3 regions of the Oryzibacillus soli genome follow, and region 1 is predicted to be linked to each of the others. Evidence: riboswitches for the same ligand, from Rfam matches in the RefSeq annotation. Region 1 holds a riboswitch; each other region holds the start of a gene.

The links. A riboswitch is a leader RNA that binds a small molecule or an ion and turns the genes downstream of it on or off. The one in region 1 is predicted to bind cyclic di-GMP.
Region 2: another riboswitch for cyclic di-GMP. It lies ahead of ACSEXW_RS16660 (hypothetical protein); the one in region 1 lies ahead of ACSEXW_RS22870 (C40 family peptidase).
Region 3: another riboswitch for cyclic di-GMP. It lies ahead of ACSEXW_RS03940 (hypothetical protein); the one in region 1 lies ahead of ACSEXW_RS22870 (C40 family peptidase).

Annotation. Positions count from the first base shown of each region.
Region 1 covers NZ_JBPPGJ010000020.1:25,727-30,279, reverse strand. Annotated here, with positions in the region: gene ACSEXW_RS22880 (ADP-heptose synthase) at 1-512, opposite strand, end outside; gene ACSEXW_RS22875 (helix-turn-helix domain-containing protein) at 690-1,571, shown strand; cyclic di-GMP riboswitch class I at 1,744-1,834, shown strand; gene ACSEXW_RS22870 (C40 family peptidase) at 1,933-2,883, shown strand; gene ACSEXW_RS22865 (CpaB family protein) at 3,042-3,746, shown strand; gene ACSEXW_RS22860 (CpaE/TadZ family protein) at 3,743-4,553, shown strand, end outside.
Region 2 covers NZ_JBPPGJ010000011.1:177,908-182,460, reverse strand. Annotated here, with positions in the region: gene ACSEXW_RS16670 (SRPBCC family protein) at 48-497, shown strand; gene ACSEXW_RS16665 (hypothetical protein) at 1,127-1,804, opposite strand; cyclic di-GMP riboswitch class II at 2,105-2,188, shown strand; gene ACSEXW_RS16660 (hypothetical protein) at 2,213-3,679, shown strand; gene ACSEXW_RS16655 (DUF4179 domain-containing protein) at 3,760-4,553, opposite strand, start outside.
Region 3 covers NZ_JBPPGJ010000002.1:438,779-443,331, reverse strand. Annotated here, with positions in the region: gene ACSEXW_RS03955 (D-alanine--D-alanine ligase family protein) at 1-557, shown strand, start outside; gene ACSEXW_RS03950 (hypothetical protein) at 609-941, shown strand; gene uvsE (UV DNA damage repair endonuclease UvsE) at 1,094-2,092, shown strand; cyclic di-GMP riboswitch class I at 2,179-2,269, shown strand; gene ACSEXW_RS03940 (hypothetical protein) at 2,345-2,560, shown strand; gene ACSEXW_RS03935 (electron transfer flavoprotein subunit beta/FixA family protein) at 3,104-3,943, shown strand; gene ACSEXW_RS03930 (electron transfer flavoprotein subunit alpha/FixB family protein) at 3,982-4,553, shown strand, end outside.

The DNA of each region.
Region 1 (4,553 bases):
CAATGCTCCAACGGCACATCCTCTTCCACCGCATATTCAAAGTCCTCGATATCGAACACTTGGACGGGAACCCCGCCCTCGATCACTTTGTCGACGAATTCATACTGGTCGGTCAGAACAGGTACCTTCTCCCGGATCGCCAGCAGGATCAGATCCGTCTCGATGGGATCGAACTTTTCTCCGTATTCCGCATTCTCGAGGGCATACACCACCGTGATCGACACCTTGTCGTTGACCAGGAGCGAGGGGCTTTTCTTCCAGGGGGAGCCTAGGGCCCGCTCGATTTTTTTCTTATTCAAGGCGTCCTCGAAGAAACGGACGAGGCCTTCGATATTTTTGCGGATGTAAGGGTCCTCTTCCTCTTGGTTCATGATGGGATCCTTGCTCTCCATCAGGTCATAGAGCTCCATCAGGCTGGAGTAGGGCATTACGTATTCCACAGGCTGGCTCGGTACCATCAGCTGCCCGTAGATCGCGATCATTACCGCTTCGGTGACAAAACGCCGCGCCATATCCACATATCCTCCGGCTTGCATCAATAGTTACTTCAACACTAGACCCTTATTATAGCAGGCTTCGGCCCTCAAGAAAATCATCGGCCCCGGATTTATCGGGAGAGGGGATTATGGTACAATGCGGACAGAAGAACGAAACGTGCTGCGGCCGGGCCGCCGACGACGGAGGAACCCATGGAGTCCCATCGTGAGAATATCCAGTACCAGCATCCTTTCCTAGCCGTAAAGATCTTCGACGCCGACCGATCCGGCTCCCCGAAGGCTTCGAACACGCCTCCGCGCTGGCATTACCACAAGGAAGTCGAGATCATCGTCATGCTGAAGGGGCGCTTCGGCTTTTACATCAATGACAGGGCTCATGTGCTGGAAACCGGCGACGTGCTCTTGATCGGATCCAACGAGCTTCACAAGGACTATCCCTGCGACAATGCCAGCTTTCTTGTGTTCCAATTCGATATCCAGGAGCATCTCGAGCACAGCGGGCTGCCGTATTACCGCTACTTCGCGGATTCGGGAGCGCCGCTCAGCCGGTTGAATTACATCCTCCGGGGCGACGACGCGGTCCGGGAGCGTATTTTCGCGTGTGTGAAGGAAATCTTCCGCGAGTCCCAGACCAAGCAGGAGGGCTATGAGATCGCCATCAGCATCCAGATCAAGACCATCATTCTGAACCTGCTGCGCGCGGACACCCGGCGGGCGCTGCCGACCCGGGAGAACACGGACCTTCTCAGACTGCGACCCGTCCTGGATCATATCGAGAGCAGCATTGAGGATAAGCTTCAGGTGGAGGACGCCTGCAAGCTGGCGAATATGAGCTACCACTACTTCGTGAAGTTTTTCAAGAAGACCATGGGCCTGTCCTTTGTGGATTATGTGATCATGAAGAAGATCAAGCGCGCCGAGCTTCTGCTCCTGACCAAGGACATGAGCATCGCCCAGATCGGAGAAGAGGTAGGGATGTCCAATATGGCGCATTTCTACAAGATGTTCCGGAAGTTTAAGGGCTGCTCTCCCAATGAGTTCCGGAAGAAGATGCAGTTTGATGCGGGAGGCTGATAAGGCCTCTTTTTTGCGTTCGCGAAGTGCTGTCAACCCTCCAAAATCTGACTGTCCGTCAATAGTCCCCGGGGCATGCTCCAAAATCCGACAAAACCATCCCTGGGACTTATATTCGGCTATGACCCCCACAAACTATAATAAGGGTACGAAGCCAAAGCGAACCACCTGACCTCGATAATGGCAAACCTGATGAAAATCAGTGACGCAAAGCTACAGGGGCTAAATTGCGGAGAACCGCGGAATGCCAGCCAGCTGCCGAAAGTGTAGGGACCGTACAGCGGGACAACCTTACTCGGCATAAGAGGAAGGGTTGTCCCCTTTTCGGTTTCCACACTATACCTATGGAGGTAATTGCATCATGATGAAACGGATTCTTCCTCTGTTGTTAGCCGCTTTGTTCTGCATCACTGTGGCCGCACCGATAGCCGCTTACGCCGAAGATTCCGTTCCGACCAAAGCCCAAGCCGTGTCGGGTGTCAGCTTCAGGGATCAACCGAGCACCTCCGGCAACCTGCTCCGGTATCTGAAGACCGGCGAGATCGTGACTGTCATCGGACAGCCGAATCCGTACTGGTACAACATTCAGGACCAACAGGGCGTTACGGGCTACGTATCCTCCAGCTCCAAATACATAAAGGTTATCAGCAATGCCAAGATCATCTACGGGGTCAACTTCAGAACCGCTCCCAGCTCTACGGCGGACCGCATCCGGTTGCTCTCAACGGGGGAGGATATGCTGATACTGGCCAAGGTGAACGACAGCTGGTATAAGGCACAGGACTCCAAGGGCGTCGTCGGTTATGTCAGCTCCAGCACTAAATACATAACGGTCAACAACGATATTTACAAAATGGATCTTCCGGTGGACGAGCGTATCGAAAGCTTTATCAACCAGGGGATGACGTACATGGGCACCCCGTATGAATTCGGCTCCGACCGCTTCGACACCTCTACCTTCGATTGCTCCGACTTCGTGCAGCAGTCCTTCTGGGACATAACCCGCGAAGTGATCGCAGGCGATTCCCGTGGACAAGCCGACTATGTCAAGAGCTTGGGACCGGTGGCATCCGATTGGAGAAACCTGAAGCGCGGCGACCTGATGTTCTTCATGTCCTATAAGGGCTACAAGGCTTCCGACTACGCCGGGATCGACGAATCCACAGAGACCGTCACCCACGTGGCCATCTACCTGGGCAACGGGCAGATGCTGCAGACCTACTCCCCGGAATCCGGTGGTGTGCGCATCGACACAATCGGGGGGAATACTTGGGAGTACCGTTACCTTTATGGCGGCACCTTCACCAAATAATCCTCTTGACGGAATTTCCAATCGTCTGGTAATATAAGGCACATCTTCATCAAGCACTCATAAGATCCGTTATGCGAAGGACGCAAACGAAGGCCATCGGCCTGGTTTGCGTCCTTATTTGTTTTTGAACCGGAGGGAGGAATAGGGCAGTGGGCAGGATGCGACATTTGGGCATCAGCCTGGCGGCGGCACTTATGGCCGCTTTGCTGGTATACGGCGTGTACGAGCTGCTGATCCGGCAGGTGGAGCTGCAGGAGACGGTGCAGGTGGTGGTGCCGAAGCGGTTTATCCCTACGGGGGCCACCCTTCGGGAGGAAATGCTGGAGTACCGGGCGGTGGCACGGGGAGGCATGCTGGAGGGGATGCTGACCGATCTGGACCAGGCGGTGGGGCAGGAGGCTGTCGTTCCGCTGGGTACGGAGGAGCCGGTATTGAGCTGGAAGCTGGACCGTTTCCGTCTGCTGCCCGGACCGGACGAGGCCGTGTTTCCGGTGCCGAAGGAGTACCTCCTGTCCGTTCCCGGAAGCATCCGGGCCGGTGATCTTGTGGTGGTGTATGCCTCAGGGAAGCTCGGCACCGTCAGACTGCTTCCGGAGGATATCATCGTTGCCTCCGTGAAGTCCTCGGCCAACACGGAGGTGGACGATCCGAAGCAGCCCCATCTGGCGGCCAAGGTGGCCAACGACCAGATGGCCATGTATGCCTCCCGGCGGGATGCCAACGGAGCCGTGGAGCAGCTGAACTTGAACCTGACGGAGGAGGAGTGGCGGATTCTCGATGAGGCTTGCCGGGGCAAGAACAACAAGCTGGTGATCGCCATGAAGGGGGCCTCCGGCGGAATGGGAAGGGGGGACGGACCATGAACGGAGCAAGGCAGCCGGGAGGACGCCCGGTGCAGAGAGAAGCGGAGGAAGGGACGAGAGGCCGGACGATCCTGTTTACCGGGACGACTCCCAATATCGGCACGACGGTATTGGCATTCGGGACGGCGGTGCGACTGGCAGAGCGGTCCGATACCCCCGTAGGCTACTTATGCCTGAACCTGAAGAGCTCCAAGCTGCATCGGTACCTAGGCAAGGAGGAGACGTACACCGGTCTGGATACGGTACGGGCGGAGATGCGCGCCGGCTCGTTGTATGCCGGCCGGCTGAAGTCTTACTTCGAGCCGGTTAAAGATGCGGGGCGGCTGGAGATTCTGTACGGGGCCAATCAGCGGGAGCAGGCCGAATTCTACCTGCCGGCCGATATCCGGCATCTGCTCAAGATCGTCCGGGAGTCCTATCCGTTATGCATCATCGAGGTGAATGCCTGCTGGGACAATGCGGCCACCATTGCGGCTTCCATGGAGGCCGATGCCAAGGTTCTGGTCACAACGCCGGATCTCGGACATTTTCAGGAGGATATGACCCGGTGGGTCAAAACGGTCGCTCCCCTGTTCGGCGTGGAGCCGGATTCGTTTCTTCTGGCCGTCACCCAATGGCAGCCCGGACGGACCGGGGGGATCAAGCCGGCGGATATCCGGAAGGAGGCCGGCATGGAGCTGGCGGCGACCGTTGCTTATGATCCGGAGCTTAGGGAATGGCTGAACCAGGGCCGGCTTCTGGAATATGTGACCCGCACCAAGCCATTCCTGCAATCCGTGGAGTCTCTGGCGGACCTGCTGGTCGCCC
Region 2 (4,553 bases), on a different contig from region 1:
AAGACCGGAATAGGGTCTTCCAACGTTCGATAGACGGAGGGAATAAGATGGATTTGGTGTATACGTTATATATCGGCGCAACGCCGGAGCAGGTGTGGGACGTGCTGGTGTCGGACGAGGGAGTACGGGCCGTGTTCTTCGGCTGCACCATTCGATCCGGGATGAAGGCCGGGGATGATCTGGCCTATGTGGGTCCGGGCAACGACGGGGACGAGACGGTGCATGTGTACGGCAAGCTGCTGGAGGTGGAGCCGGGGCGCGTGTTCAGCTACTTGGAGCATCCGGGGCCATCGTATTACAGCAACCACGAGGAGCTGGAGACCCGGGTGACCTTCACCCTGGACCCCGTCGGCGGCTGCACCAAGCTGGTCCTGGTGAACGACAAGTGGGCAGAGGGGCATCCGTCCTACGCCAACACGCAAGAGCATTGGCCGATGATCCTGAGCAACATCAAGACCTACGCCGAGACGGGCAAGACCCTCGATTTCGGCTGGTGAAAAAAACGAGAGCGCAGTTGCGGAAGGTTGCTTCCGCGCTGCGCTTTTTGCGCTGGCCTCCGCCGGAAGGGGGGCGGCCGGATGGCGGAACGACGGCGAAAAGTGGAACGGTGGCCGGAAGGCGGAACGACGGCTGGAAGTGGAACGGTGGCCGGAAGGCCGAGTGTCTGCTGAAGGGCGAGTACCCGCTGAAGTCCCCCGAAAAGGTGAGAGCTCCCCATTGGCCGACGTCTCACGTGGCAGGTAATTCGACTAAGTGCATTTATAGTAGTTAGTTTGGGCGATTTGCCCAATATCGCATGAACTAAGTACAAAAACTGCATCTAGTTAGGGTAAATCCAGTCGATACCGCCCATTTAGAGTGAACTAAATACATAAAATCCACTTCGTTCATGCGAGCTGCTCAGCGTTGGTGATCTAAGTACAAGAAATCCATTTAGTTGTAAATGACGTAGCGCCTCCCCCAGCAACCAACCAAGTACCCGACGTATCGCCCCATCCAGCACCGTCCAGCAACTAACCAATCGAGTACCCGACGTGACGACTCCCCGGCAACCAACTGACTAGCCCCCCGACGTAACGATTTCCCACAGCTGCCAACCCGCCTCTCCTGCCGACCGTCGTCTGCATCACCAGAGCCCGCTGTCCAGCCCCTGCTTGGTAATTTCGTAGTAGAGGGTCCGCTGTCCCGTGCCGCGATGAACCGGCTGCAGCCATCCTTTGGCGCAAAGTCTTCGCAGGTGAGCGACGGCCGTCCGAGGGTCGATGGAGAAGCGGGCGGATACGTCCACCGGACGGATGGGCCGGGCCAGGAAGACGGCGTAGCGGAAGATCTCCTGATCGGCGAAAAAGACCCGTTCCACCCTGGAGCCGGTGGACTCGTAGCGGTTCAAGATGACGCGAAGCAAGTACAACACCACTTCCGGCCGGTGGGCTACGTCATCGTAGGCGAACGAGACTACATGAAAGCCTGCACCCTGCAGGAAGCACTCCCGGTTCAACTCGTTGGAGTATTTGGTCCGGTCCATGTGGGTGACGTGTTCCGCGTAGCCCTTGATCTCAATGAGCAGGCTCCATTGCCCCGGAGAATATACATAATCCGCATAATAGGGCCGCCCGCGCCAATCCAGCACCTCATACTCGGGATGCAGACCATCAAAGTGGCCCTTCAGCGGCCACCAGACCTTCTGCGCGAACAGCTTCTCCGCATGGCTGTGCCCTCGTTCCAGCCGATCCCGCCGTTCTCCCGATCGCCGCTCCAGATGATGCTGCACGAACGCCGCATGCGCTTCTTCAAAAGCCTTCATCTTCTCGCCTCCCTTTTAAGAGCAAATAAAAACGCCCTTATTCACCGGTGGATGAATAAGGGCGTCCTTCGCCGCATGGATCCATTATATTACGGTTTCCCGGAGGGGAAAAGGGTTGGCTACTGCCCGGTTGTGCCGATTCCGGAGTTGAGTCCGCCGGAGAATCCATAGTCATATGGACGCCACGGACCATTCCGTCACGATATATAAGTTTAAAGTCCTAAACTTCTATTAAATTCGACATCAAATCGGTCTAAAGCACTATTCAGATCGACCTATCTGAATTATAATCATTATAACGAACATAAGGGATGCGATGAAGTATAACCTCTAACTGGACACTTGGGTTATATGGAGCCACTAGTGTAACCGGCCCTCTTAGGCACCATAACTAGGAGGAATAGCAGCATGAAGAAGAGTGTCAAATGGGTCAGCGCAAGTGTATTGTCCGCCGTATTGTTGGCAGGATCGGCAACCTCTGCCTTGGCGGCTGGAGCGGTTGTCAGTGCAACGGCCGTGGAACCGGCCCGTACCGTGAAGCAGACGGGCTACGGCACAGGGGTGTTAACGTCCGAGACCCGGGCTGAGCTGACCTACAACAAGGAGAGCTCCGTCAGCCTGTCCGGCACTGTTGTCATTGACGGTCCGGTCCTGGTGATGAAGCTGGTGAACTACCCGCAGGTCGCCTTCACGATCAAAAAGGTGGCGGACAAGCTGTTCACCTACTCGGCCGTCCTGCCGCTTGGTTCCGGAGACAAGGGGAACCTGGACCTGTCCGTGGAAGCCTACACCGTCTACCAGAACGGCAAGACCGCTGGACAGATCCATAGCACGGTAGCCGGTCCGGTATCCGCAGGCAAGGTGCATGTCGCTTACATCGACCGATACCATGTGACGGACACATCCTTCGGGACTTATAACCGCGCGGCGAACACCTTCCCGTATTCCTACACCTTGAACAAGGTTTGGGACGACGGCAAGGTCACTTCGTCCGCCATCACGGTACATGTCGAAGGCACGAAGGACGTCTATGCCGTTCAAGCCAGCGACCCGGCCTACAAGGACGGTGCGGCAGCGGTAACCGTGAGCACGGCGCCGGTGCCGGTTGTCTTGAAGGAGACGGTCATCTCCGGTGTGCAAGAGCCGGGCTATGATCCTGCCAGCAACCTGTTCACCTATGCCTATACCCGGACGGACATCAACAGCAGGCTGAAGGCGACCGTTACCGCGCAGACCGCCCAGGTGCTGGGCACCGAGACCCAGGCACTGAACGCAACCTATGGTGATAACAGCGTCCACACCGTCTATACCTTCGTCCCCCCGGTGAAGCCCCGCTTCCTGAGAGTGGATGCGGCTTCGGCCTCCTACACCTTCGATTGGGCATCCGGCACGTATACCGTAACCTACCAGGTGGAGGAAGAGTACAGCAACGGGAAGACAGCGACCAGCGTCCGCACCCTCACCGGCTTGACTCCGGGCCAATCGGCTTCCTTCACCATTGGGCAGGATGGTCTGACGGCACAAGGTGCCTTCAACGTGCCGGCCGCACCGAAGGCAGTTGTCAGTGACGTGGAGGTTCGAGACGTGACCGGCTTGTGGGCGGGCAACCATGACGTGAGCGGCGTCATCAAGGTAGACTTCGTCCTGACCTTCAAGGTGAACGGCGAGCTGCAGACCCAGGCGGTGTCCACGAACATCAACACCAAGACCGATGGCTATACGGCTTCCGGCACGTTCGTGACCACGTACCACTCTCAACCGGTCAGCGTTCCGTATTCGGTGACCGTGACCCCTCCCGCACCGGAGACGGATACCTCCCATTCCGACAACGGCTACCCGGGCAGCAACGGAAACGGCAACGGGCACAAGGAATAAGCCATAGGGTAAAAAAGATAGCCTCCCATCCACATCTGTGGTCGGGAGGCTTCGTTTGTTGGAGAACTCCGTTACCCGGTCTACTTAAGCTTCACCGAGAACGGCTCCTCGATCCATGCGGGGTAATTCATCAGGTCGAAGGTGACCGGGTTGACGACCGGCCCGTCGGCCTCCACCTCGAAGGTAGTCTCGTATTCGACGGAGCCGGAGGAATTGCTGGAACGATGGTCTCCAATGCGCAGCGGCTTCCCATCGGCGTCCTGGCCGGGGCCTCCTACGAGGCTGTAGAAATAATGGTCCTCCGGATTGCCGGTGACGGAGAGGCGGATGGAGCCTTTGCCGTTCACGGACGGCGAAGCATCGAGCAGCTTCACGCGGCTGTCGGGGGCATCGACGATACGCTTGTTCTCCAGATCCAGCTTCAATTGAAGCTTCGACTTATCGAGCGCCATGATGCGGCTGCCGGCAAGCGTAAGATGCTTGGGCTTGCGGAAGAAGCTGCTCTCGAAGTAGATGATCTGCCTGGACTCCGAGGTCAAGGAGGCTCCTTGGCTCTTCAGGACCGTTCCCCGTTCGTCCGTCAGGGTCAGCTCGCTGAAGTGGAACAGACGCTTGGTGTTCGACGGGTCCATCTCCAGCTCCAGCCCGATCCGGGTCGGATGGATGACGGCACGGACCACCGTGAAGCGCTGGCCCTCCACGGTCACGACCTGATGGATGGGGAGCTCCTCCTTCAGGTCGCGGAACCGATCCTTGTCGATGCCGAAGGATGCGGACCAGGAGGCCCCGGACGGAGCTTCCGGCAGGTTAGGCTCGATCGTAATGCGCATCCGCTCGGGAACGGGCACGCCGTCCGACATGCCGATATCGATCC
Region 3 (4,553 bases), on a different contig from region 1:
TCGGGTATCCCTGCCGGATTTATCCCGCCCGCTCCTGCAGAGGCGGCGGGATCATCTGCCGGAACCGCGCTGAGCTAGAGGCGGCTATGGAAGCGGCATTCTCGGCGGATAGCCGGGTGATGGCGGAGGAGGAAGTCCCCGGCCGTGCGCTGTTCGTCGCGCTGCTGGCCGGCAAGGTGCCGCTTCAGAGCGCCATCGGAGAGGGGACCCCGGTGCCCGATGCGGCGGCGGACTCCGCTAATGGGGCCGGCATAGTACCCGGACAGCCGCTGGCTCCAGCGAAGCTGCCGGAAGAGACGGCGCAGCAGCTCGGACGGCTGGCCCGTCAGGCCGCCGACCTGCTGGATGCATCCGGCGCGGTGCTGATCCGCTTCGTGGAAGCGGCCGAGGACGGCCGCCTTTTGGTCGATGCCGTCGAGCTGGCCCCGGACCTCCGCCCCGGTGGGGCATACGCCGGTCTGTGGGAGCTCTCCGGCATACCGTATCCGGAATTGGCCGCAAGGCTGGTGGATTACGCCATGGGGAAAGGAACGGGGAGCCCGGCATCGGATGAATAAGGGGATGAGCCTATGGTATCCTTAAGAGAAAGGATAGAAGGAGGCGGACATATGGGATTCGCGACGGAGTTCAATTCGGTATGCAAGTTCAAGCGAACGCAGGAGCTGTACGATCTGTTGGAATACGGCCGCGGCAAGATGGTCAAATCCGGCTTTCGGGTTTTTCCGGCCGGCCAGAAGGTCATCGCCTATTCTCCGGATAACAAGGCGATCGCCATCGTGAAGATTCTGGCGTCCATCGCGGAGATCAACTTCCAAGGGGAGGAGATTACCCAAGTAGAGATGGAGCTGATCCGGCTGCTGACGGAGGAGGAGGCCCGCATTCAGACCGCTCTGGCTCACGAGATGTTCTTCGGAGAGCACGAAGCGGGCGGAGCCGTTTGATGCAGCAGGGGGCTGCGGCGGAATGAAGGCCATCTATGGCCTTCATCTCCCAAGCACCCCATGTCCCGCACGGAGAGGAAGGCTGCCGGAGAATGAAACGGCGGGAACCCGGGTACGGTATAACGGACTATACTGCGCGGGAGGCAAAAAGTGTGATCGTACGATTCGGTTACGTAGCCATGTCCACCTCCGTAAGCAACGCTTCTCCGTCCAAAACGATGACCGCCACCAGCTTCGCCAAGCTGGAGGACCGGGAGGCCGCCATCCGTAAGCTGGAACGCCTGGCCTCCGAGAACATCCGCAACACGCTGCGGCTGCTTCGCCATAACCGGGCCCACGACATCCGCCTGTACCGGTTCTCCTCCAAGCTGATCCCGCTGGCCGGCCACGAGCTTCTGAACGGCTGGGATCCGATGCCCGCCTTGGCGGATGACTTCGCCGAGCTGGGGGAATATGTCCGGCAGCACCGGATGCGGACAAGCTTCCATCCCGACCACTTTACCGTGCTGTCGACGCCCCGTGCGGAGGTGCTGAAGTCCTCCATGGCCGACCTGGAGCGGCACCACGCCATGCTAACGGCCATGGGCCTGAACGGAAGCGCCAAGTGCAACATCCACATCGGAGGCACCTACGGCGACAAAAAGAAGGCCCGGGACCGCTTCATCCGGCACTTCGAAGAGCTGCGTCCGGAGGTTCGGGGCCGCATTACCCTGGAGAACGACGATAAGACCTTCACAGCTCTCGAGACCCTGGAGGTCTGCGAGGAAGTGGGGGCGCCGATGGTGCTGGATCTTCACCATCATATGGTGAACCATACCGGAGAGGATGCCGCGGAGCTGTGGCCGAGGATCGGCAAGACCTGGGAGGGCGCCGGAACGGATCCGGAGGCTTCCGTCGGTCTCCCCGCCCTTCCGCCCAAGATCCATGTCTCCAGCCCGAAGAACGACAAGGATGTCCGGGCCCATGCGGATTATGTGGAGGCCGCTCCGCTGGCCGGCTTCCTACGGGCCGTCGCCCCCATGACGCCCGCTCTGGATGTGATGATCGAGGCGAAGATGAAGGACGGAGCCTTGTTCAAGCTGATGGAGGAGCTGCCCGGCCTGGAAGGAGTAAGGCGATTGGATCAGGCCAGTGTGGAAATTGAGACTTAAGACTCAATTTTTCCGACATTTGGAATTACCCTTTGACAAAATCTGCGAGTCACGGTATCGTTAACTTAATACCAACGAACCATTTCCACTGAAAAAGGCAAACCTGCCGAAAGGCAGCGACGCAAAGCCGCGGGTCTAAGGTCTCCGAACGGGGACCACGACAGCCGGGCCGCCAAAGGGATGCCCTCCTCCGGGAAGCACCCGGGGGTTCTTTTTTTTCCTGTGGAAAGGAAGAGAGGAGATCGCGCAACAATGGGGGCTATGCTGGCCAAATCGTATATGTCGCTCCAGCGGCAGACGAAGCTTCAGAGCAATGTGCAGGAATTGGGTGAAATGTTGGGCAGTCGGCAAGTGGCCGAAAGCATCCTGGCGAACATGCTGGGACTGGAATCGGTGGAGCTTCAGGACCTGATGCAGCATCTCGGAACGATCTACACTCATCAGCAATTCCGGACCGGAGCACTCTAGGTCGAAACCGCCTGCATGCTGACAGGAATCATATGGTTATTAAGAACCCGTCATTGCTGGCGGGTTTTTCATTTTATTGGGTGTAGGTGGGACCGTATTCCAGAAACTGTGTAAATCAAAATGCCGGCACTGTACTAGTGAAATAATTCACGAATGGAAAAGGCAGCATGGGGTGGCTCCAGTCAGAAGTCCATAGCAGTAAGCATAGGGCCAGATGGGGCTTGCATGCCGAACTGGTGAACAAATCTATCCATCCGCACCCATATCAGGAGTAGAAAGGGGTTAAAATAGCGCTTTCTTATGAATTTATGTCAAAAGTTTGACAGCTGATAAGCAAAATGGGGGTCTGCAACAAATGAATTTATTCACAATGTAGGAATTGTGTTCAGGCTGTGGAATTCGTGGAATATGGTGATAGCGGGGGAGATACAGCACTAGCGAAATTCTAACACAGATTTATGAAAGCGCTATCATTTCTAATGTAAAAATCATTATAAAGTCCGCCGCTTACTCCCGGTTCCGGCGGAACAACGAAAAACGGAGGTGCTTCACTTGCTGCATGTAGTTGTTTGTGTCAAGCAGGTGCCCGACAGCAGGGAAATCCGGATCGATCCGAAGAACAACACGCTGATCCGGCAGGGCGTTCCCAGCATCGTCAATTTTTATGACATGCACGGCTTGGAGGAGGCGCTGCGGCTGAAGGATCAGTTCGGGGCCCGGGTGACCGTAGTGACCATGGGCCCTCCGCCGGCGGAGAAGGGATTGAAGGAATGCATCTCCCTCGGGGCGGATGAGGCGGTGCTGGTTACCGACCGGGGCTTCGCCGGTGCGGATACGCTGGCCACCTCCTACGTGCTGGGCTTGGCGATCCGGAAGATCGGAGAGGTCTGGGGCCCCGTAGACATGGTGTTCTGCGGGAAGCAGACGCTGGACGGAGATACGGGGCAGGTTGGTCCCGGAGTGGCGTGCCGCTTGAACATGGACCAGCTGACGTATGTATGCAAGGTGGCGGACGTCAACCCGGAGACCCGGCGGGTCCGGGTTCACCGGCAGATGGAGGACGGCGTAGAGGTGACGGAGACCTCCATGCCGGTGCTGCTGACGGCGCTGAAGGAGCTGAACAAGATCCGGCGGGCCACGCTCCCCGGCATGATCCGGGCGGCGAGATACAAGGCGGCGGTCTGGACGGCGGCGGATTTCCCCGAGCTGGATAAGACGAAGATCGGTCTGAAGGGCTCCCCAACCATCGTGGGCAAGACCTGGGTGCCGGAGCTGAAGAAGGCCAACACCGTACGGGTGGAGGGCGCCACCGCACAGGAGCTTGCAACGGATCTGGCCGGCAAGCTGTGGGCGGAGGAGCTGCCGAAGCGGCTGGGCTGGTAAGCGGCATGGATAACGGGAGATAAGAGGAGGGGCATGCGATGAGTGAAGAACGGTTGGAGACGGCGGCACCGGATTGGTCGGCATACCGCGGCGTCATGATCGTAGTGGAGCACCGGCGGGGAACGGCCAAGAAGGTATCCTGGCAGCTCCTGGGGGAAGGGCGGAAGCTGGCCGATAAGCTGGAGGCGCCGCTTCTGGCGCTGGTGATCGGGCACCAGGCGGAGCATCTGGCCCAGGAGGCCATCGCTTACGGAGCGGACCGGGTCTATCTGGTGGAGGCGCCGGAGCTGCTGGATTACCGGACCCGGCCCTATAGCGAGATCTGCCTCAAGGTATTCCGTGAGGTGAAGCCGGAGATCGTCCTGTACGGAGCGACGGCGACGGGAAGAGACCTGGCGGGGGCCATCGTGACCCACCTGCCCACGGGTCTGACGGCAGACTGCACGGAGCTGGACGTGGAGCCACATCCCTCACGGCTCCTGATGGCGAGCCGACCAGCTTTTTCCGAGAAGATGATGGCGACGATCCTGTGCAAGCAGTACCGGCCCCAGATGGCCACGGCCCGGGCGGGCGTGTTCCAGGCGCTGCCCAAGGCACCGGAGCGGACCGG